DNA from 2 places in the Variovorax sp. 54 genome. Region 1 is predicted to be linked to the other one. Evidence: riboswitches for the same ligand, from Rfam matches in the RefSeq annotation. Region 1 holds a riboswitch; the other holds the start of a gene.
What was found. A riboswitch is a leader RNA that binds a small molecule or an ion and turns the genes downstream of it on or off. The one in region 1 is predicted to bind glycine.
Positions count from the first base shown of each region.

Region 2: linked by a shared signal. The riboswitch ahead of gcvT (glycine cleavage system aminomethyltransferase GcvT) and the one ahead of CLU95_RS18320 (D-amino acid dehydrogenase) in region 1 are both predicted to bind glycine.

Region 1 is NZ_PEFF01000001.1:3,964,710-3,975,650, forward strand. It holds gene CLU95_RS18310 (PhaM family polyhydroxyalkanoate granule multifunctional regulatory protein) at 1-774, shown strand, start outside; gene CLU95_RS18315 (FIST signal transduction protein) at 824-2,104, shown strand; gene CLU95_RS18320 (D-amino acid dehydrogenase) at 2,124-3,425, opposite strand; glycine riboswitch at 3,517-3,623, opposite strand; glycine riboswitch at 3,668-3,758, opposite strand; gene rfbB (dTDP-glucose 4,6-dehydratase) at 3,877-4,956, shown strand; gene rfbD (dTDP-4-dehydrorhamnose reductase) at 4,953-5,843, shown strand; gene rfbA (glucose-1-phosphate thymidylyltransferase RfbA) at 5,886-6,773, shown strand; gene CLU95_RS18340 (GDP-mannose 4,6-dehydratase) at 6,811-7,815, shown strand; gene CLU95_RS18345 (sugar phosphate nucleotidyltransferase) at 7,829-8,545, shown strand; gene CLU95_RS18350 (NAD-dependent epimerase/dehydratase family protein) at 8,549-9,475, shown strand; gene CLU95_RS18355 (glycosyltransferase) at 9,508-10,941, shown strand, end outside.
Region 2 is NZ_PEFF01000001.1:5,910,020-5,920,960, reverse strand. It holds gene CLU95_RS27155 (TRAP transporter substrate-binding protein) at 1-217, shown strand, start outside; gene CLU95_RS27150 (TRAP transporter small permease) at 333-827, shown strand; gene CLU95_RS27145 (TRAP transporter large permease) at 824-2,101, shown strand; gene CLU95_RS27140 (AraC family transcriptional regulator) at 2,165-2,950, opposite strand; gene CLU95_RS27135 (MFS transporter) at 3,059-4,252, shown strand; gene CLU95_RS27130 (L,D-transpeptidase Cds6 family protein) at 4,389-4,868, shown strand; gene CLU95_RS27125 (hypothetical protein) at 4,965-5,501, shown strand; glycine riboswitch at 5,541-5,615, shown strand; glycine riboswitch at 5,636-5,740, shown strand; gene gcvT (glycine cleavage system aminomethyltransferase GcvT) at 5,788-6,963, shown strand; gene gcvH (glycine cleavage system protein GcvH) at 7,035-7,406, shown strand; gene gcvP (aminomethyl-transferring glycine dehydrogenase) at 7,461-10,370, shown strand; gene CLU95_RS27105 (DUF3014 domain-containing protein) at 10,445-10,941, opposite strand, start outside.

The DNA of each region.
Region 1 (10,941 bases):
CCCTTCGACTTCAGCCAGTTCGTCCCCGGATTCGACTTCCTGAAGAACCTCGCCGGCGGTGCCGCAGCTGGCTCCGGGTCGGTGCCCGGCATCCCCAGCCTCGCCAGCTGGGTCGCGCCCACCATGAGCGTCGAAGAGGTCGACAAGCGCATCCAGGAATTGAAGACGGTCCAGTACTGGCTCGAACAGAACGGCCACGCGCTCAAGGCGACCATCCAGGCGCTCGAGGTGCAGAAGATGACGCTGTCGACCCTGCGCGGCATGAACGTGCGGATGGAAGACATCGCCAGCGCGTTCACCAAGCAGGCCGCGGCCATGGCGCCAGCGCCTGCATCGGCCCCTGCCGCTCCGGCTCCCGCACCCCGGCCCGAACCGGAGGCCGTCGAGGAAGAGGAAGAAGAGTTCGACGAGGCCGAGGAAGAAGAAGCGGAAGAAGAAACCCCGGCGCCGACGAAGAAGTCGCGCGCCAAGACGGCCACGGCTGGCGCTGCCGGCGTCGACCCGATGCAATGGTGGGGCTCGCTCACCGAACAGTTCCAGCAGATCGCGAGCACGGCGCTGCAGGACGCGGCGCAGCTCAAGGTGCCGGCCATGGCGCAGCCGCTGGCCGACGCCGTGGGGCAGGTCATCGGCAAGGCGACGGCGGCACGCAAGCCGGCCGCCAAGACCGCCGCTGCGAAAAAGGCCGCCCCCAAGAAAGCCGCGCCGGCACCCGCCGCGCGCAAGAAAACCACGTCCGCCGCCGCGCGCAAGCGAACCTCCGGCCGGCGCTGACGTCTTACAGCCACCTTTCCAGACGACGACGCACGGGTCGGTACGCACCATGAAACTGTTTCCCACCGGCCATGCCACCCACCCGCAATGGCGCATGGCCGCCGGCCTCGTGCTGGCCCAATTGCGCGCGCAGATGGCGCTGCCTGACTACGCGTCGAACCCGACGCTCGGGCTGCTCTACATCACCGACCACTACGCGAGCGAGGCGCAGGAGATCCTCGATCACCTGAGCGGCGAGCTGCCCGAAGTGACCGACTGGTCGGGCACGGTCGGCATCGGCGTGTCGGCCAACAACGCCGAGTACTTTGACGAGCCCGGCCTGAGCCTGATGCTGTGCGCGCTGCCGAGCGACCAGTACCGCGTGTTCTCGGGCGTGGCGCCGCTGGGCAGCTCCGAAATGAGCGGCTTCGAGGCGCACACCGCGCTCGTGCACGCCGACCCCGCCACGCCCGACCTGGGCGAACTCATCGCCGAGATGGCGGGCCGCACCGACACCGGCTACCTGTTCGGCGGGCTCTCGTCCGGCCGCGGCGGGGCGCTCCAGTTCGCGGTCGGCGGCAACGGCAACATCCGCGGCCACGGCGCGGCGGGTGGTGTGTTCTCGGGCGGCCTGTCGGGCGTGGTGTTCGGCGAGGGCGTGCGGCTGGTGTCGCGCGTCACGCAAGGCTGCCAGCCGCTGCGCACCGGCGGCGCGCGCGAGCGCGAGATCACCGAGGCCGACGGCAACCTGCTGCTGTCGCTCGACGGCGAACCGGCGCTCGACGTGCTGCTGGCCGACCTGCAGGTGTCGCTCGACCGGCCGCAGGAAGCCATCGACGCCGTGCGCAACACGCTGGTCGGCCTGGCCGACGCGGGCAGCGACGGCCTGCGCCGCACCGGCGACTTGGGCGCCGACGTGCTGGTGCGCCACATCATCGGCCTCGATCCGACGCGGCGCGGCATCGCGATTGCCGACAACGCCGAGGCCGGCATGCGGCTGAGTTTCTGCCGCCGCAACGCGCAGGCGGCACGCGCCGACCTGATGCGCATCTGCGCCGAGATCCGCGAAGAGCTGGAGCCCGAAGAACAGACGCTGGCCACCGCGCGCGCCGTGGCGGCCGGCGAGGCGGAGGCCGCGCCGCATCCCGCGCGCCGCATCGCGGGCGCGGTGTACGTGAGCTGCTCGGGGCGCGGCGGTCCGCACTTCGGCGCACCGGGCGCCGAGCTGCAGATCGTGCGCCATGCGCTGGGCGACGTGCCGCTGGTCGGCTTCTTCGCCGCCGGCGAAATCGCACGCCACCACCTGTACGGCTACACCGGTGTGCTGACGGTGTTCACCGCGCCGGACTGAGGTCCGGCGCCGGTTGCGTTCAGGCCGGTTGCAACGCGCGCGGTGCGGGCGCCGGCATGCCGGCGAACGCGAAGTCGACCTCGGGTGCGAGCCCGCTCACGATGCGCGCGATCGACTTGCCCGAGCCGCAAGCGTGCGTCCAGCCGAGCGTGCCGTGGCCCGTGTTGAGGAACAGGTTCGGCAGCTTGGTCTTGCCGATCAGCGGCACGTTGCTCGGCGTGGCCGGGCGCAGGCCGGTCCAGAACTGCGCGCGCTCGGTGTCGCCGGCGCCGGGGAAGAGTTCTTCGACGCGCCGCACGATCGCTTCGCAGCGCACGCGGTTCAGGTCGCGGTCGTAGCCGTTGAGTTCGGCCGTGCCGGCGATGCGCAGGCGGTCGCCCGATTCGGACGTGTAGCGCGAGAACACCAGCTTGTATTCGTCGTCGGTGAGCGAGACCTGGTGCGCCTTCGATGCGTCCTTCACGGGCAGCGTCACCGAGTAGCCCTTGGCCGGGTAGATCGGCAGGCGAATGCCCAACGGCGCGGCGTACAGCGGGCTCAGCGAACCCATCGCGAGCACGAAGGCGTCGCCGCGGATGCGCTGGAAGCGGCCTTCGTTGTCGGTGGCTTCGATGTGGTCGATGCTGCCGCCGGCTTCGCGCAGCGCGGTCACGGTGTGGCTCATGAGGAACTTCACGCCGGCCGCTTCGGCCAGCTTCACGAGCTCGCGCGCGAAACGGTTGGCGTCGCCCGACTCGTCTTCGGCGGTGTACGTGGCGCCGGCGAGTTGCGGACGGATGTGGGCGAGGGCGGGTTCGATCTTGATGGCCTCGTCGGCCGAGATGACCAGGCGCTCGCAGCCCAGGGCGCGCATCTGCTCGGAGGGCTTGAGGGCGCCGTCGAATTCTTTCTGCGTCGTATAGAAGTGCAGGATGCCCTGCGTGCGCTGGTCATAGCTCAGGCCGGTGTCTCGACGCAATTGCTGCAACATTTCCCGGCTGTATGTACCGAGACGAACGATCTGTTCGATGTTGTGGCGGGTGCGCGCGGGGGTGCATTCGCGCAAAAACTGCAGGCCCCAGAGCCACTGGCGCATGTCGGCGCGGATGCGGAAGAGCAGCGGCGCATCTTCCTTGCCGAGCCATTGCAGCACCTTCAGCGGCGCGCTCGGATTGGCCCACGGTTCGGCATGGCTGACCGAGATCTGGCCGCCGTTGGCGAAGCTGGTTTCGGCGGCCGGGGTGGCCTGCCGATCGATCACGGTCACCTCGTGACCGAGTTGCTGGAGGTAATAGGCCGAAGTCACGCCGAGCAGGCCGGCGCCAAGAACGATCACACGCATTGCAAGTACCTTTGAGTTTGCAGCGCTTGAACGGCGGGCGTGGAGTGCTATTGAATGAATAGCAAGCAACCGGACGACCGCTGTCCAAGTTGCCGCTCCCCCTGTCCTCGGTACCTGAGAGATTCACCCTGCTGCACCCGCAGCGGGTTTGCTCCTTCGGTGCGCCACATGGCGTGGCGGCTCTCCAGACGGCTGTATCGATGAGTGCAGTACTGACCCCTTGCCGAAATTCCTTGGCGTTGCCTGGAATGTCGTCGGGCCGACCTGAGCGTTTATGGGAGTTTGCGCCTTCGGTAGGGCCTCCATGGAAGCCCGCTCTCCTGCAATTGCTGCCGATTGTAGGCGGGCCCCGCAAGCCGGCCAAGCCCTGTACATCGGCACTTCACACCGATGGGATAATTGAATGTTGATTTTCGGTAAAGCAAACTTTTTTCTACATGCAGGGAGCCCCATGATCCTGGTTACCGGCGGCGCAGGCTTCATTGGCGCCAATTTCGTACTCGACTGGATCGCGCAGGGCGGCGAGCCCGTCGTGAACCTCGACAAGCTGACCTACGCAGGCAACCTCGAGACCCTCGCATCGCTCAAGGGCAACGCGAACCACGTCTTCGTGCAAGGCGACATCGGCGACAGCGCGCTGCTCGACCGCCTGCTGGCCGAGCACAAACCGCGTGCCGTCGTGAACTTTGCCGCGGAATCGCACGTCGACCGTTCGATCCACGGCCCGGAAGACTTCGTGCAGACCAACGTGCTCGGCACCTTCCGCCTGCTCGAATCGGTGCGCGGTTACTGGAACGCCCTTCCGGCCGACCAGAAGGCGGCCTTCCGCTTCCTGCATGTGTCGACCGACGAGGTCTACGGCTCGCTCTCCAAGACCGATCCGGCCTTCACTGAAGAGAACAAGTACGAGCCCAACAGCCCGTACTCGGCCAGCAAGGCCGCCAGCGACCACCTCGTGCGCGCCTGGCACCACACCTACGGCCTGCCGGTGGTCACCACCAACTGCTCGAACAACTACGGCCCGTTCCACTTCCCCGAGAAGCTGATCCCGCTGATGATCGTCAACGCACTCGCCGGCAAGAACCTGCCCGTGTACGGCGACGGCATGCAGGTGCGCGACTGGCTCTACGTGAAGGACCACTGCAGCGCCATCCGCCGCGTGCTCGAAGCCGGCCGGCTCGGCGAGACCTACAACGTGGGCGGCTGGAACGAGAAGCCCAACATCGAGATCGTCAACACCGTGTGTGCGCTGCTCGACGAACTGAGCCCCCGCGCCGACGGCAAGCCGTACAAGGAACAGATCACCTACGTCACGGACCGCCCGGGCCACGACCGCCGCTATGCCATCGATGCACGCAAGCTCGAGGCCGAACTCGGCTGGAAGCCCGCCGAGACCTTCGACACCGGCATCCGCAAGACCGTCGAGTGGTACCTCGCCAACGGCGAGTGGGTGCGCAACGTGCAAAGCGGCGCGTACCGTGAGTGGGTCGAGAAGCAGTACGACGCCACGACGGCGAAGGCCGGCGCATGAAGCTGCTGCTGCTTGGCAAGGGCGGACAGGTCGGCTGGGAGCTGCAGCGCAGCCTCGCGCCGCTCGGCGAACTGGTCGCGCTGGATTTCGACAGCACCGACTTCCACGCCGACTTCAGCCGTCCCGAGCAGCTGGCCGAGACGGTGCTGGCGGTGCGCCCCGACGTCATCGTCAATGCCGCCGCGCACACCGCCGTCGACAAGGCCGAGAGCGAGCCCGACTTCGCGCGCAAGCTCAACGCCACCTCGCCCGGCGTGGTGGCCGAGGCGGCGCAGCAGATCGGCGCGCTGATGGTGCATTACTCCACCGACTACGTCTTCGACGGTAGTGGTACCCGGCCCTGGAAAGAAGACGACGCGACCGGCCCGCTCAGCGTGTACGGCCAGACCAAGCTCGAAGGCGAGCAACTGGTGGCCAAGCACTGCGCGAAGCACCTGATCTTTCGCACCAGCTGGGTCTATGCCGCACGCGGCGGTAACTTCGCCAAGACCATGCTGCGCCTGGCCAAGGAGCGCGACAAGCTGACCGTCATCGACGATCAGTTCGGCGCACCGACCGGCGCGGAGCTGCTGGCCGACATCACCGCGCACGCCATCCGCGCCACGCTGCAAGACCCGACCAAGGCCGGGCTGTACCACGCCATCGCCGGTGGTGAGACCAGCTGGCACGGCTACGCGCGCTTCGTGCTCGAGATGGCGCAGCAAGCCGGCGTCGAACTCAAGGCCGGCCCGCAGGCCGTGGAAGCCGTGCCCACCAGCGCCTTCCCGACGCCCGCGACGCGACCGCACAACTCGCGGCTCGACACCACCAAGCTGCAGACCACCTTCGGACTGCGCCTGCCGCCCTGGCAGGAAGGCGTCGCGCGCATGCTGCGCGAGACGCTCTGACCGACTGACTGATTTTTCCGGCCCCTACAGAAGAAGACCCCCATGACGCAACGCAAAGGCATCATCCTCGCCGGTGGCTCCGGCACCCGCCTGCACCCGGCCACGCTCGCCATGAGCAAGCAGCTGCTGCCGGTGTACGACAAGCCGATGATCTATTACCCGCTGAGCACCCTGATGCTCGGCGGCATGCGCGACATCCTGATCATCAGCACGCCGCAGGACACGCCGCGCTTCCAGCAGCTGCTGGGCGACGGCAGCCAGTGGGGCATGAATCTGCAGTACGCGGTGCAACCGAGTCCTGATGGGCTGGCGCAGGCGTTCATCATCGGCGAGAAGTTCGTGGGCAATTCGCCGAGCGCGCTGGTGTTGGGGGACAACATCTTCTACGGGCATGACTTTGCCCATCTGCTGGGCGGTGCCGACGCGCAGGACTCGGGAGCCACTGTTTTCGCGTACCACGTGCACGATCCGGAGCGCTATGGCGTGGTGGCGTTCGACGCGCAGGGCAAGGCCAGCAGCATCGAGGAAAAGCCGCTTAAGCCCAAGAGCAACTATGCGGTGACCGGCCTGTATTTCTACGACAACCAGGTCATCGACATCGCCAAGGCGGTGAAGCCGAGCCCGCGAGGCGAACTCGAGATCACGGCTGTCAATCAGGCGTACCTCGATCTCGGCCAGCTCAACGTGCAGATCATGCAGCGCGGCTACGCCTGGCTCGATACCGGCACGCATGAAAGCCTGCTCGAGGCGGGGCAGTTCATTGCGACGCTGGAGCACCGGCAAGGGTTGAAGATCGCTTGCCCGGAGGAAATCGCGTGGCGACAAGGGTTCATCGACAAGGAACAACTGGCGCGACTGGCCTTGCCATTGCAGAAGAATGCTTACGGCAAGTACCTCAATCGGCTGCTTGCCGAAGAGCACTCATTCTGAATACTGACTCACAACAATTTCTTCGGTAGCACAAGCCATGCATGCATCAACTCAAACCCTGACGGGTCAAAAATACCTCGTAACCGGCGCAGGCGGGTTCATCGGCAGCCATCTTGTCGAAGCGCTGGTGCGCGCCGGCGCAGACGTCACTGCCATGGTTCGTTATGGTTCCGCATCGAGCTGGGGCAACCTGGAATTCGCGCCCGATGATGTGAAGGGCCAGTTTCGCGTTGTGGCGGGCAACATCGACGATGGTGATTTCGTCATGCACGCCATGCAGGGCATTGACGTCGTCTGCCATCTGGCGGCGTTGATCGCCATTCCGTATTCGTACGTTGCGCCGCGCAGCTACGTGCGCACCAACGTCGAGGGAACGCTCAACGTCGTGGAGGCCGCGCGTCGGCTGTCGGTTCGTCGCGTCGTCCACACGAGCACCTCGGAGGTGTACGGCACCGCGGTGCGCGTTCCAATCGACGAAGAACATCCGCTGCAAGGGCAGTCGCCTTACTCGGCCTCGAAGATCGGGGCGGACAAGATTGCCGAGAGCTACTACCGCTCGTTCGATACCGGTGTCGTGACCTTGCGCCCGTTCAACACCTTCGGCCCGCGTCAGTCGGCCAGGGCATTCATTCCGACGATCATCTCGCAGGCACTGACGCAGGACGTGATCAAGCTCGGGTCGCTGACTCCCGAGCGCGACATGACCTTCGTGACGGACACGGTCGCCGGTTTCGTCGCCGCTTCGGTGACACCCGGCATCGAGGGGCAGACCATCAACCTGGGAACCGGCTCGACCTACACGATCGGCCACTTTGCCGAGCGCATCCTCAAGCTGATGGGCGTGGAAAAAGAGATCGTTGCGGACACCGCGCGCATGCGCCCTGACAAGAGCGAGGTCTTGAAGCTCGTCTCCGACAACGCACTGGCCGCGAAGTTGATGGGATGGTCGCCGCAAGTCGATCTGGATGAGGGATTGCGCCAGAGCATCGAATTCATCCGGCGCAACATCCACCTGTACCGCCCCGCGGTCTACACCGTCTAAGGGAGCACGTATCATGAAAGCAGTCGTCATGGCCGGCGGCAAGGGCACCCGCCTGCAGCCGTTCACCGCCTCGTTTCCCAAGCCTCTCATGCCCCTGGGGGACATGCCCGTGCTGGAGCTGCTGCTGCGGCAGCTTCGTCGTGCCGGCGTCGAGGAAGTCTTCCTCGCGGTCAACCATTTGCATCACCTGATCCGCGCGTTTTGCGGCGACGGTTCGCGATTCGGGCTGAAGATCGACTACAGCCTCGAGGACAGCCCTCTGGGCACGGCCGGCCCGCTCGGCGCATTGATCGACAAGGTCGGCGAGAACTTCATCGTCACCAACGGCGATCTGCTCACCACTTTCGATATCGGTCAGCTGATCCGCACGCATGCGGAGCGGCAGTCGGATGCCACGATCTGTGTCTACGAAAGAGAGGTCAAGATCGATTTCGGGCTCATCCAGGTCGATGCGGAGATGAATCTCCAGGGCTACCTCGAGAAGCCCATGAGCAAGCACCTGGTCAGCATGGGCCTCTACATGCTCAATCGCGATGCGGTGAAGCCGCATGTCAGCGAGGGCGTTCACCTGGACATGCCGGACCTGTTGCTCAAGCTGAGCGCGGCCGGCAAGAAGGTGCGCTGCCATCAACAGCCCGAGAGCTTCTGGCTCGACATCGGTCGGCCGGATGACTACTCGACGGCGCAGAAGATGTTCGACGAGAGTCGCGAGCTTTTCCTGCCCGAGTAGCCCATGCGTGTGCTTGTCACCGGTGCCAGCGGATTCGTCGGGCGGGCGGTGCTTGAAGAACTGCGGGCGCGCGGCCTTGAAGTCTTCGCCGTCAGCAGAACCGAACGGCCTGCTGTCGCAGGCGAAGCAAGGCGCGTGCTTTCCGATCCTGCCGATACGGCCGAGGTCCGCGCTCTGCTCTCGTCCATAGAGCCACAGTTCGTCGTGCATCTGGCGGGTGTTTCCTCCGCCCCCTCTTACAGCGAGCTCTACGAGGCCAATGTCGTCTTCGCGGCCAACCTGCTGGATGCCGCGCTCGCCATGTCGCGCAAGCCGCGCGTGCTCCTGGCGGGAAGCGCAGCCGAATACGGGGCAGTGCCCGCCGCCCAGCAGCCCGTGCACGAGGATGTGGCGTGCCGTCCCAACACGGCCTACGGTGCAAGCAAGCTGGCCCAGACGAGTCATGCCTTCGTCGCCGCTTCGCGTGGGCTGCCCGTGGTGGTGGCCCGACTGTTCAATCCCATCGGACCTGGCATGCCGAAATCTCTGGCCCTGGGAAGCTTTGCACACCAGATCGCCAGCATGGGCGCGCGTGGCGGTGTGCTGGCAACCGGCGATCTCGATGTTGTGCGGGACTTCATGGATGTCCGGATCGCTGCGAAGCTTCTCGTCGATCTGTCCCTGGTGAGCGACACCTCTGCGCAGGTGGTGAACATCTGCAGCGGCGACGGACAACGTCTGCTTGACCTGACCCAGCGCTTGATCGCTGTCTCCGGCGTGCCGGTCGAGTTGCAGCACGATGAATCGCGACGCGGCAACAGTGATGTCAGAGCTTTCGTCGGCGATCCGTCCAGGTTGAAGGCCCTGGGGCTGCATGCCGGGCGCTCCGACATGGACTCGGTTCTCGACGCGATCCTGCGCAGCGCGCGCGAAGAGATCTCCGCAACTTAGACCGAGGGCGTGCAAGGGACGTGTTCGGCCCGATGCCGGACAGCCCTTTCGTTTTCTACTGGCAAACAACAAAAATGATCTGCAACGCGTGTTCCGGTACCAGCTTCAAGCCGTTCGCCATCCGGGCGGATGGCATGGAAATCAAGCGATGCAGCTATTGCGGCCTGGGTGTGATCGCCAACCTGCCTGAGAGCACGCAGGCGTACTACGACGACAACTATTACGTGAACGGCACGAGCAGCGGCTATGCGGACTACAACTTCATGGCCGAGCACGGACTGGGTTGGGCGGCCGCGCTGGTCCGGCTTCTGGCCGACCACGGAAAGATCCTCGACATAGGCTGCGCGGACGGCTACTTGCTGGACAAGTTCACAAGCGCTTTCGACAAGTCCGGCATCGAAGTCAATGCCAAGGCGGCCGGGCAGGCGCGGGACAAGGGCATCCGGCTTCTTGGCAACGACCTGCTGGATCCGCAGCTGGTGCATGACCATCGCGCCGGGTTCGATGTGGTGACCGCCATCGCCGTCTTCGAGCATCTGCTCGATTTTCGCGGTGGATTCCACGCCGCCATCGAACTGCTGAAAGACGACGGGTTCCTGCTGTTCGAGGTACCTGTCATGTCGGCCGAGGCCAGCAACGCGGCATGGCTGAACAGTTCGCTGGAGCACATCTACTATCCAACCGAGGGGGCGATCCGCCACATCGTCGAAACGGAGCTCGGCGCTCACCTGATCGGCGCGGAAGTTCTCATCAAAGACTACGCTTCGACTTATGTCGGCATCGTCACGAAGAACGAACGCCAGGCTGCGCGCGTCAAGGAAGTTTTTGACCGCTTGATGAGCGCCGACTTCGATGGCGCGACGGCCGAGGAAGCCAAGGCCCTGACGCACCTGTTCCTTCTGCATGCGGGCCAGGCGACCGAAGCCTCGGTGCGATCGCTCACTCGACTGGACGGCAACGAGTTCACGCCGCCGCTGGTTGCGCGCATCGCCCAGCTCTGGTCGTTTGACCTGAAGCGGCTGCAATCCGGTGCCTGGCAACCGGTGAGTTTCGGGGCCGCGAGCCGCGAGGTCCAACGCCTGAAGGGCGAAGTCGAAGTGATCCTCGCAGACGCGCGTCTCAATGCGGCGCAGGCCACCGAGGCCATCAACTTCGAGATCAGGCGGGCCGCGGAGCGTGAGGGAGAAGCGGCGGCGCTTCGCAGGAAACTCTCCGAGGAGGTCGCGAAGACCGCCGCCATGGAACATCGGGCGCTGGAGGCTGCGGGTCGGCTGGAGGCCATGCAACAAACCATCGCATGGCGGGCCACGACGCCCTTGCGTCGCTGGGCGACGAACAATCCCCGCGCGGCACGACGGGCCAAGCAAGTCGCAAAGCTGGCGTGGTGGACGCTTCGGGGTCGCATCTTCGATCACCTGCGGGAATTCAGGCGCCGGCGTGCGCTGGCCGGAGGCGGCGCCAGGAAC
Region 2 (10,941 bases), 1.9 Mb from region 1:
GGCCTTCCTCGACGCGGCCAAGGAAGGCGCCAAGGCCAACCGCGCGCGCGTGGACGAAGACGACGCCAAGGGCGTGGCCGACCTGCGCGCCAAGGGCATGACCGTGATCGACAACGTCGACAAGGCCAAGTTCGTGGCGGCGCTGGCACCGGTGAACGCCCAGTTCGAAAAGGACTTCGGCAAGGCCAACCTCGACAAGATCCGCAACTACAAGTGATGACCCGGCGGCTGTCCTGCTGACAGCGTCGATGCCCGCCCAGCCTGGTCTGGCGGGCTTTTTTCGTTGAGAACCCGAAGAAACCGAAGAAACCGAACCATGCGAGCTGTTGTGTATGAAAGCTAAATTCCTCGCCATCGAGCGCTGGACCACCGGCGTGTCGATGGTCGCCGCCTGCCTGATGCTGGTGATCGCCTCGGCGCTGGGCGTGTTCCAGATCGTCACCCGCTTCGTGCTGGAACAACCCGCCGAGTGGAGCGAGATCCTGATCCGCGTGAGCCTGATCTGGATGGTGTTCCTGGGCATCCCGATGGCCTTCCGCCAGGGTGCGATGGTCAGCGTCGACGTGCTCTACCGCTGGAGTTCGCCGCGCGTGCGCCGCGTGCTCGACGCCGTGGTGGCACTGGCCGCGCTGTCGCTGATGCTGGTCATCCTGTGGTGGGGCTGGGACTACGCCATGCGCGGGCGCGTGCAGTCGATGGCCGGCCTCGAAAGCCTGTCGATGGTCTGGGCCTACCTGGCCATGCCCGTCGGTTCCGTGTTCTGTCTGTTCGGCATTGCCGGCAATTTTCTCGATCCCAAGCGGCTCGAACTGGAGACCGCGCAATGAGCGTCGTGATGGTTGCAACGATGGTGCTGTGTTTTGCACTGTCGGTTTCGGTGGCCGTGTCCATCGGTCTGGCGTCGATCCTGGGCATCCAGGTCACCAACGCCAACATGCTGATCTCCGTGAAGGAGATGTTCAATTCGATCAACAAGTTTCCGCTGGCGGCCATTCCGTTCTTCATCCTGGCCGGCAACCTGATGGAAACCGGCGGCATCTCGCGCCGGCTGGTCGAGTTCGCCAAGAGCATCGTGGGCGGCGTGCAGGGCGGCCTGCCGATGACCTGCGTGCTCACCTGCATGATCTTCGCGGCGGTGTCGGGCTCGTCGGTGGCCACCACCTTCGCGATCGGCGCCATCCTGATCCCGGCGCTCATCAAGCACGGCTACCCCACGTCGTACGCGGCGGCGCTGCAGGCCACGAGCGCCGAGCTGGGCGTGATCATTCCGCCGTCGATCCCGATGATCCTGTACGGCGTGAGCGCCGAGGTGTCGATCGGCGAGCTGTTCATCGCGGGCTTCGGCCCCGGCATCCTGATCAGCCTGGCGCTCATGCTGTTCGTGTGGGTCTACTGCAAGTGGAAGGGCTGGGGCAAGACCGACGGTGAAGGCCGCATGCCCTTCGGGCGTGCGCTGTGGCAGGCCGGCTGGGCACTGCTGATGCCGGTGATCATTCTGGGCGGCATCTACGGCGGCATCTTCACGCCGACCGAAGCCTCGGCGGTGGCGGTGTTCTACGCGCTCGTCGTGGGCATGGTGATCTACCGCGAGATCAAGATCACCGACCTGTTCGCGATCCTGCGCAAGTCGGTGCTGTCGTCGGCGGTGATCATGTTCATCATCGCCAACGCGGGCCTGTTCGCGTTCCTGATCACGCGCGCCGGCGTGCCCGACGCCATCGGCCACTGGCTGCAGGAAGTGCTGAAGTCGCCCGCGATGTTCCTGCTGGGCGTGAACGCGGCGCTGTTCGTGATCGGCATGTTCATCGAGACCAGCGCGGCCATCATCGTGCTGGCGCCGATCCTGGCGCCGGTGGCGGTGCACTTCGGCATCGACCCGGTGCACTTCGGCCTGATCATGGTGGTGAACCTGGCGCTGGGCATGATCACTCCGCCCTTCGGCGTGAACCTGTTCGCGGCCTGTACGGTGGCGCGCATCTCGCTCGACCGGATCGTGAGGCACCTGATCCCGTTCGTGCTGGTGATCCTGGCCTGCCTGATGATCATCACCTACGTGCCCTGGGTCTCGCTGTCGCTGCGCGACCTGGTCTACAGCAAGTAGCGCCGCGCACCACGCCAACCCGCACACAGCGGGCGGCCTTCGCGGGCCGCCCGCCGTGTCGTTTCAGCGCTTCGGTTCCTGCTGCAGGTACTGGCTCGGCGGCATGCCGAGCGTGCGGCGGAACATCGCGGTGAAGGCGCTCGGGCTCTCGTAGCCGTGCGCCAGCGCCACCTCCAGGATCGACGCGCCCGCGGCCAGCTGCGGCAGGCTCAGCAGCAGCCGCGCCTGCCGGCACCACGCGCCGAAGGTCATGCCGGTCTCGCGCTCGAACAGCCGCGCCAGCGTGCGCGCGTTCATGTGCAGCCGCGCGGCCCAGCCGTCGAGCGTGGCGGGCTGCGCGGGGTCGCGGATCAGCGCCTCGCACAGCGCGGCCAGCCGCGCGTGGCGCGGCATCGGCACGTGCAGCGACAGTGCGGGCGCGGCCTCGATCTCGTCGAGGATCAGCTCCATCACGCGCTCGTCGCGCCCGCCCGGCGCGTAGTCCAGCGGCAGCGACACGGCCGCCACAATCAACTCGCGCAACAGCGCCCCCACATGGATCACGCGGCAGTCGGTGCCCAGGTCGGCGCGCGTGCCGGGCTCGACGAAAACCGTGCGCATCTGCACCTCGCCCGCCATGCGGATCTGGTGCGTCATGCCGGGCGGCCCCCAGACGCCGCGCCCCGGTGGCACCACCCAGCTGCCAGCCGCCGCGCTGACCATCATCACGCCCGAAATCGCATGGATGAGCTGGCCGCGGCGGTGCGCATGCGGCGGAATGAAGGCATCGCCCGCCGGATCGGTGGCGAGCACGGCCACGGCGCGCGGGGTCGATTCGCCTTCGTCGGGGCGCAGATTCAGTTTGTCCATTTCACGACGATGTTTGCACATTCGTAGCGAGAACATCTTTCCGTGTCTTCCTACGATGGCTTTTCCTCCCTTTTTCTTAAACCGGACATCGAAGAAAGAAGCCATCGCATGAACACGCGCCGACTCGGGCTGCTCACCGGCACCCATGCCGTCAACGACCTCTACCAGGGCCTCGTGCCCGCGCTGCTGCCCTTCATGGTGCTGGAGCGCGGCTACAGCTACACGGCCGTGAGCGGCCTGATGCTGGCGGCCACCGGGCTGTCGAGCGTGGTGCAGCCGCTGTTCGGCCTGTACGCCGACCGCCACCCGCGCGCCTGGCTGGTGCCCGTGGGCTTCCTGGTGGCGGCGCTGGGCGTGGTGCTGGCGGGCCTGAGCCAGAGCTACCTGCTGACCTGGATCGCGGTCGCGCTGTGCGGGCTGGGCATCGCGGCCTACCACCCGCCCGCCACCGTGGCCGCGCGCGCGGCCGGCGGCGCCTCGCAGAAGGCGATGAGCGTGTTTTCGGTGGGCGGCACCATCGGCGCCTCGTTCGCGCCCGTGCTGGCGGCCACGGTGGTGGGCGGTGGCAGCCTGTCGCGCAGCTACCTGCTCGGCATTCCCGCGGTGGCGATGGGCGTGGTGTGGATCACGGTGAACGCGCGGCGCGGTGCCGTCGCCAGCAACGCGGCAGCCGCGGCGGCGCGCGCCGCGCAAGCCCGCGCCCAGGTGCTGAAACCGCACAACGACTGGCGCGCGTTCAGCCTGCTGGTTGCAACCATCGTGGGCTGGTCGATCCCGTACGTCACGGTGCTGTCGATGCTCTCGCTGCGCATCACGCGCGACCTGCACGGCACCACCTTCCAGGGCGCCGCGGCGCTCACCGCCTTCACCGCGGCAGGGGCAGTCGGCACGCTGGCCGGCGGCTGGCTCGGCGACCGCATCGGGCGCATGGGCACGATCCGCTGCGGCTACCTGCTCGCGCTGCCGGCGATGGCGGGCCTCGTGCTCGCCGCCACGCCCGGCGCGGCGCTGGCCTGCACCGCGTGGCTCGGCATGAGCATGTTCCTGCCCTTCGCCGCGCAGGTGACGCTCGCGCAGGACTACCTGCCGCGCAACCCGGCCACCGCCAGCGGCATCACGCTCGGCCTCGCGCTCTCGGTCGGCGGGTTGGTGTCGCCGCTGTTCGGCCTGCTGTCGGATGCACGCGGGCTCGGCGTGACGCTCACGGTGGTGTTGTGCGTGCTGTGCGTCGCGACCGTGCTGGCCTTGCGGCTGCGCAACCGGACGGTGCAGGTGATGGCGGGTGAGGCTGCGGCGGCCTGAGTTCGACCTCGCGCCCTGAACAACAGCCCACTGAAATCCGTGGGCGATTCAACGCCACGCGCCCCCTCTTTCACTGCCAGAATCGACGCAAGCTTCGACGTCGAGCCTGACAGACCCGAAGAAGGAAAAGGACGCCATGCATCGAATCGCCGCCCAAGGTTGCAGCCTCGCCGCCGCCGGCTTGCTGGCCACCGCCGGTTTCGCGGCCACGCCGGCCGCTGCGCCTGTGCCCTCGTCTGCGGCAGCACCCGTTATCTCCACCAACCCCGCCACCAGCCTTGCCGAAGTGGAATCTGCCGTGCGCGCCTGGGCCGCCGCCTGGTCCGCCCGCGATGTGGAGCGCTACCTCGCCGCCTACGCGCCCGACTTCACCCCCGCGCGCGGCCAGACCCGCGAGCGCTGGGAGGCCGACCGGCGCACCCGCATCACGGGCAAGTCGCGCATCAGCGTGGGCATCGAGGGGCTGGTGATCAGCATCCAGGGCACGTCGGCCAGCGCGCAGTTCCGGCAGGTCTACCGTGCCGATGCGCTGACCGAAACCGACCGCAAGACGCTCGAACTGCAGCGCGTGGGCACGCGCTGGCTGATCCGCAAGGAAAGCAGCGCGGGCAACTGATCCGCAACGCCATTCCCCTGTAAGGCAAATGGTTCACGAAGGTGTCACCACTTGCAACGATGCTGCAGCCTTCGACCTCCGAAAGCTGTGGCCGCCATGTTCCCCACCAAGACCGAGAAGGCACGCGACGAACTCCAGGCCGGGCAGCGCACGCTCAGCCAGCGTGAGCGCGCGCTGCTGCTCATGGCCGACGGCCGGCGTTCGCTGACCGACTTCAGCCCGCTGTTCCCGAGCCGCGTCGAGGCCGAGCAGGCGATCCAGGGGCTGATGCAGCGGGGCTACCTGCAGGATGCGCGGCCGGCCGCCGTGCAACCCGCGCCAGCCCCCACGCCCGTCCCCGCCGCCGAGCCGATCCAGGTCGCCACGTCGGCCGACAGCTTCGACGGCAAGCGCTCGCTGGCCACCACGCGCATGTTCCTGTTCGACATCTGCGAGCGCATGTTCGTGCGCCGCGACCCGCGCTTCGCCAACCAGATGCGCGACGCCCTGCGCGAAGCGCGCGACCGCGAGGCCATGCTGACCATCGCCGCGCTCATGCTCTCCGAGATCGAGAAGGCCGCCGGCCCCGAGCGCGCCGACTCGCTGCGCGAGCGGATCGACAAGCTGCTGCCGCCCGCCGAAACCGTGCACTGAGCTGCCAGCCCCGGCCCCGCGATCCACTACACTCGCCGGGTCAGGAGAGAGCCCCGCGCGACGGGGCCGCCGAAGGCGCAGGGGTTCCCCGAACGCTCAGGCAAAAGGACTGACAAAACGCCGGCAACCACCGGCGTTTCCTTGCTGGAGAGAGGCCGTGGCATTGCATGCGGCCCACCGAAGGAGCAAACCCCGATCGTGGGGCGAATCTCTCAGGTAAAGCGGACAGCAGGGGTGGCCCATGGCGTTGCAGCCATGGATTTCGACTGCCCCTTTGGAGTGCCCCGTGGCCGCTTCTTCCGCTTCCTCCGACGCCCAACTTCTCAAGACACCGCTGTACGACCTCCACGTGGAGCTCGGCGCGCGCATGGTGCCTTTCGCCGGCTACTCCATGCCGGTCCAGTACCCCGCGGGCCTCATGGCCGAGCACAAGCACACGCGCGATGCGGCCGGCCTGTTCGACATCTCGCACATGGGCCAGCTGCGTCTCGTCGGCCCCGACGCCGCCGCCGCCTTCGAAACCCTGATGCCCGTCGACGTGGTCGACCTGCCCGCCGGCAAGCAGCGCTACGGCCTGCTGCTGAACGACGAAGGCGGCATCCTCGACGACCTGATGTTCTTCAACGAAGGCCATGGCTCGATCTTCGTGATCGTGAACGGCGCCTGCAAGGTGGCCGACATCGCCCACATCCAGGACAAGATCGGCGCGCGCTGCGAAGTGCAGCCCCTGCCCGACCACGCCCTGCTCGCGCTGCAGGGCCCGCAGGCCGCGGCCACGTTGGCGCGGCTGTCGCCCGGCATCGAGCGCTTCGTGTTCATGACGGGCGGCGCGGTGCAGATCGGCGGCATTGCCGCCTTCGTCACCCGCAGCGGCTACACCGGCGAAGACGGCTTCGAGATCTCGGTGGCCGGCCAGGACGCCGACGCCCTCGCCCGCCTGCTGCTCGCGCAGCCCGAAGTGAAGCCTGTCGGCCTGGGCGCGCGCAACTCGCTGCGGCTCGAAGCCGGCCTGTGCCTGTACGGCAACGACATCGACACCACCACCACGCCGGTCGAAGCTTCGCTCAACTGGGCGATCCAGAAGGTGCGCCGCGCGGGTGGCGCGCGCGAAGGCGGCTTTCCGGGCGCGGCCAAGGTGCTGGCCCAGCTGGCGGCCGTTGCCTCGGGCGCGGCCGGCCACACCGACCACGAGACGCTCACGCGCAAGCGCGTCGGCCTGGTGGCGCTGGAACGCATTCCGGTGCGCGACGGCACGCTGCTGCAGTCGCTCGAAGGCCATGACATCGGCACCGTCACCAGCGGCCTGCTCGGCCCCACGGCCGACCGCTGCGTGGCCATGGGCTACGTGGCCGCCGCCTTTGCCGAGCCCGGCACGCGCGTGCAGGCCATCGTGCGCGGCAAGCCGGTGCCGATGGAGGTGTCGACGATGCCTTTCGTGCCGACGCGCTACTACCGCGGCTGAGCGCCACTGAACACCGCAGACCCGGCTAGGCTCTGCACCCCGATTCAATTTTTTCCACGAGGAGTTTTTTCATGAGCATCAAATACACCAAGGACCACGAATGGGTGGCGGCCGAAGGCGGCGCCGCCACCGTGGGCATCACCGTGCATGCGCAGGACGCGCTGGGCGACGTGGTGTTCGTCGACCTGCCTGAGGTCGGCAAGACCTTCGCACAGGGCGAAGTCGCCGGTGTGGTCGAGTCGGTGAAGGCCGCCGCCGATGTGTTCATGCCCGTGTCGGGCGAGATCACCGAAGTGAACGAAGCGCTGCGCGCCGACCCCTCGCTGGCCAACAGCGACCCGCTGGCCTCCGGCTGGTTCTTCAAGGTCAAGCTGAGCGAGCCCGCGCAGCTCGACGCCCTGCTCGACGCCGCCAGCTACGACAAGTTCGCCGCCGAGTCCTGATCCGCTGAGTCTTCAGCCACCTTCGTTCCTTCTTCCCCCCGAGCCCTCACCGCCATGCCGATTCCCGCCCTTCCCTCTTTGCAAGCCCTGGAGAACGCCGAAGAATTCCTCGCCCGCCACATCGGCATCGATGCAGCGGACGAGGCGCGCATGCTGCCGGTGATCGGCTCTGAAACGCGCGCGGAGCTCATCGACGGCATCGTGCCGGCGGCCATCCGCCGCGCCCGGCCGATGCGCCTGCCCGCGCCCGTCACCGAGGCCGACGCGCTGGCCGAGCTGAAGACGCTGGCGTCGAAGAACAAGGTGTTCAAGAGCTTCATCGGCCAAGGCTATTACGGCACGCACACGCCGGGCGTGATCCTGCGCAACATCCTCGAGAACCCCGCCTGGTACACCGCCTACACGCCCTACCAGGCCGAGATCTCGCAGGGCCGCATGGAAGCCCTGCTCAACTTCCAGACGATGGTGTGCGACCTCACGGGCATGGCCATCGCCAACGCGTCGATGCTCGACGAGGCCACGGCCGCCGCCGAGGCCATGACGCTCGCCAAGCGCAGCGTGAAAAGCAAGAGCAACGTGTTCCTGGTGTCGGGTGACTGCCACCCGCAGACCATCGAGGTCATCAAGACCCGCGCCGCGCCGCTGGGCATCGAAGTCAAGGTGAGCACCGTGTCGGAAACGCTGCCGCACCTGATGGTGAGCGGCGAGTTCTTCGGCGTGCTCGCGCAGTACCCGGCCACCACCGGCCACGTGCACGACCTGCGCCCGCTCGCGGGCCACGCGCACCAGTGCGACGCCGCCTTCATCGTCGCGGCCGACCTGCTGGCGCTGACGCTGCTGGTCGCCCCCGGCGAATTCGACGCCGACATCGTCTGCGGCACCACGCAGCGCTTCGGCATGCCGCTGTGCAACGGCGGCCCGCACGCCGCCTACCTGGCCTGCCGTGATTCGTTCAAGCGCTCGCTGCCCGGCCGCCTCGTCGGCGTGAGCGTCGACACGCACGGCCAGCCCGCCTACCGCCTCGCGCTGCAGACGCGCGAGCAGCACATCCGCCGCGAGAAGGCGACGTCGAACATCTGCACCGCGCAGGTGCTGCCGGCCGTGGTCGCCAGCATGTACGCCGTGTACCACGGCCCCGACGGCCTCACGCGCATCGCACAGCGCGTGGCCGTGCTCACCGCCATCCTCGCCAAGGGCCTGTCGCAGATGGGCCGCGAGCCGGTGAACACCACCGCCTTCGACTCGCTCACGATCCGCACCGGCGACGACACCGCCGCGATCATCGAGCGCGCGCAGGCCGGCGGCGTCAACCTGCGCCAGCGCCTGCAACAGCACCTGGGCATCTCGCTGGACGAAACCACGACGCGCGCCGACATCGAAACCCTGTGGGCGCTGTTCGTGCCCGCCGGCACCGCGATGCCGCGCTTCGACGAACTGGTCGAAAGCACCACGCCGCTGATTCCCGACGACCTGCGCCGCACCAGCGCCTTCCTCACGCACCCGGTGTTCAACACCCACAAGAGCGAAACCGCGATGCTGCGCTACATCCGCAGCCTCTCGGACAAGGACCTCGCACTCGACCGCAGCATGATCCCGCTGGGCAGCTGCACCATGAAGCTCAACGCGACCAGCGAGATGATCCCCATCACCTGGCCCGAGTTCGCGAACATCCACCCCTTCGCGCCCGCCGACCAGCTGCAGGGCTACGCCCAACTCGACGCGCAGCTGCGCGCCTGGCTGTGCGAGGCCACCGGCTATGCGGGCATCAGCCTGCAGCCCAACGCGGGCTCGCAGGGCGAGTACGCGGGCCTGCTGGCCATCAAGTCCTTCCATGAAGCCAAGGGCCAGGGCCACCGCAACATCTGCCTGATTCCCTCGTCGGCGCACGGCACCAACCCGGCCAGCGCCCAGATGGTGGGCCTGCAGGTGGTGGTGACGGCCTGCGACGCGCAAGGCAACGTCGACATGGACGACCTCAAGCGCGCCTGCGAAAAGCACAGCGCCCACCTGGCCGCCGTGATGATCACCTACCCGAGCACGCACGGCGTGTTCGAGACCCGCGTGAAGGAACTGTGCGAGCTCGTGCACGAGCATGGCGGCCGCGTGTACGTGGACGGCGCCAACATGAACGCACTGGTCGGCGTGGCCGCGCCGGGCGAGTTCGGCGGCGACGTGAGCCACCTGAACCTGCACAAGACCTTCTGCATTCCGCACGGCGGCGGCGGCCCGGGCGTCGGCCCGGTCTGCGTGGTCGAAGACCTCGTGCCCTACCTGCCGGGCCATGCCACGGCCGGCGTGCCTTCGAACGGCGTGGGCGCCGTGTCGGCCGCGCCGCTGGGCAATGCGGCCGTGCTGCCGATCAGCTGGATGTACTGCCGCATGATGGGCGCCAAGGGCCTGCAGGCCGCGACCGAAACGGCCATCCTCAGCGCCAACTACATCAGCGCGCGCCTGAAGGACCACTACCCCACGCTGTACGCGAGCCCCAACGGCCACGTCGCGCACGAGTGCATCCTCGACCTGCGCCCGCTCAAGGACACCAGCGGCGTCACCGCCGAAGACGTGGCCAAGCGCCTCATCGACTACGGCTTCCACGCGCCCACGCTGAGCTTCCCCGTGCCCGGCACGCTGATGGTCGAGCCGACCGAAAGCGAACCGCTGGCCGAGCTCGACCGTTTTGTCGACGCGATGATCGCCATCCGCGGCGAAATCCGCCGCGTGGAAGAAGGCGTCTGGTCGAAGGACGACAACCCGCTCAAGCACGCGCCGCACACCGCCGCGAGCCTGCTCGGCAGCGAGTGGAGCCACCCCTACTCGCGCGAACTCGGCGCGTTCCCGCTGGCCGAACTCAAGCAGGCCAAGTACTGGCCGCCGATCGGCCGCGTCGACAACGTCTACGGCGACCGCAACCTGTTCTGCAGCTGCGTGCCAGTGGGCGACTACCAGGAAACCGAAGAGGCCTGAGCGCGCACGGTCGCCACCAATGAAAAGGGGCGCCGCATGGCTTGCGGCGCCCCTTTTCTTTTTTCTTTCGCCTGTTACGGCGCCTTCTTGCCGGCCTGCTTCGCCACCTCGCCGGTCGCGATCTGCGCGCGCAGCCCGCGCAGGCTGGCCTTCATCTTGCGCTCGTTCTCGGGCCCCATGCGCACCAGGATCTTCTGGCCGGCCGAGAGCGACTCGAGCTTCGGGTCGACGTACTCGTAGCGCACCCAGGGCCGCTGCGACGGAATCTCGCCCTTCACCTCGACCAGCTTCACTTGCACCGGCCCGGTCGGCTCGGGCGCCTGCAGCAAATGGTCGATCACGGCGATGAAGCGGTCGTTGAAGTAGCGGCCCGGATAGCCCAGCTCTTCGTACGCCTGCTGGAACAGCGGGTACAGCCGCGCATACACCGCCGCCGCCTTGGCCGGATCGACCGACCCGGCCAGCATCACGATGCCGTTGTAGCGCGCCGCGTTGTTCGCCGCGATGGTCTGCACGCCGCCCTGCTGCGGCCCATCGGTGATGAAGCGCTGCGGCGCAGGCTGCACCGGCC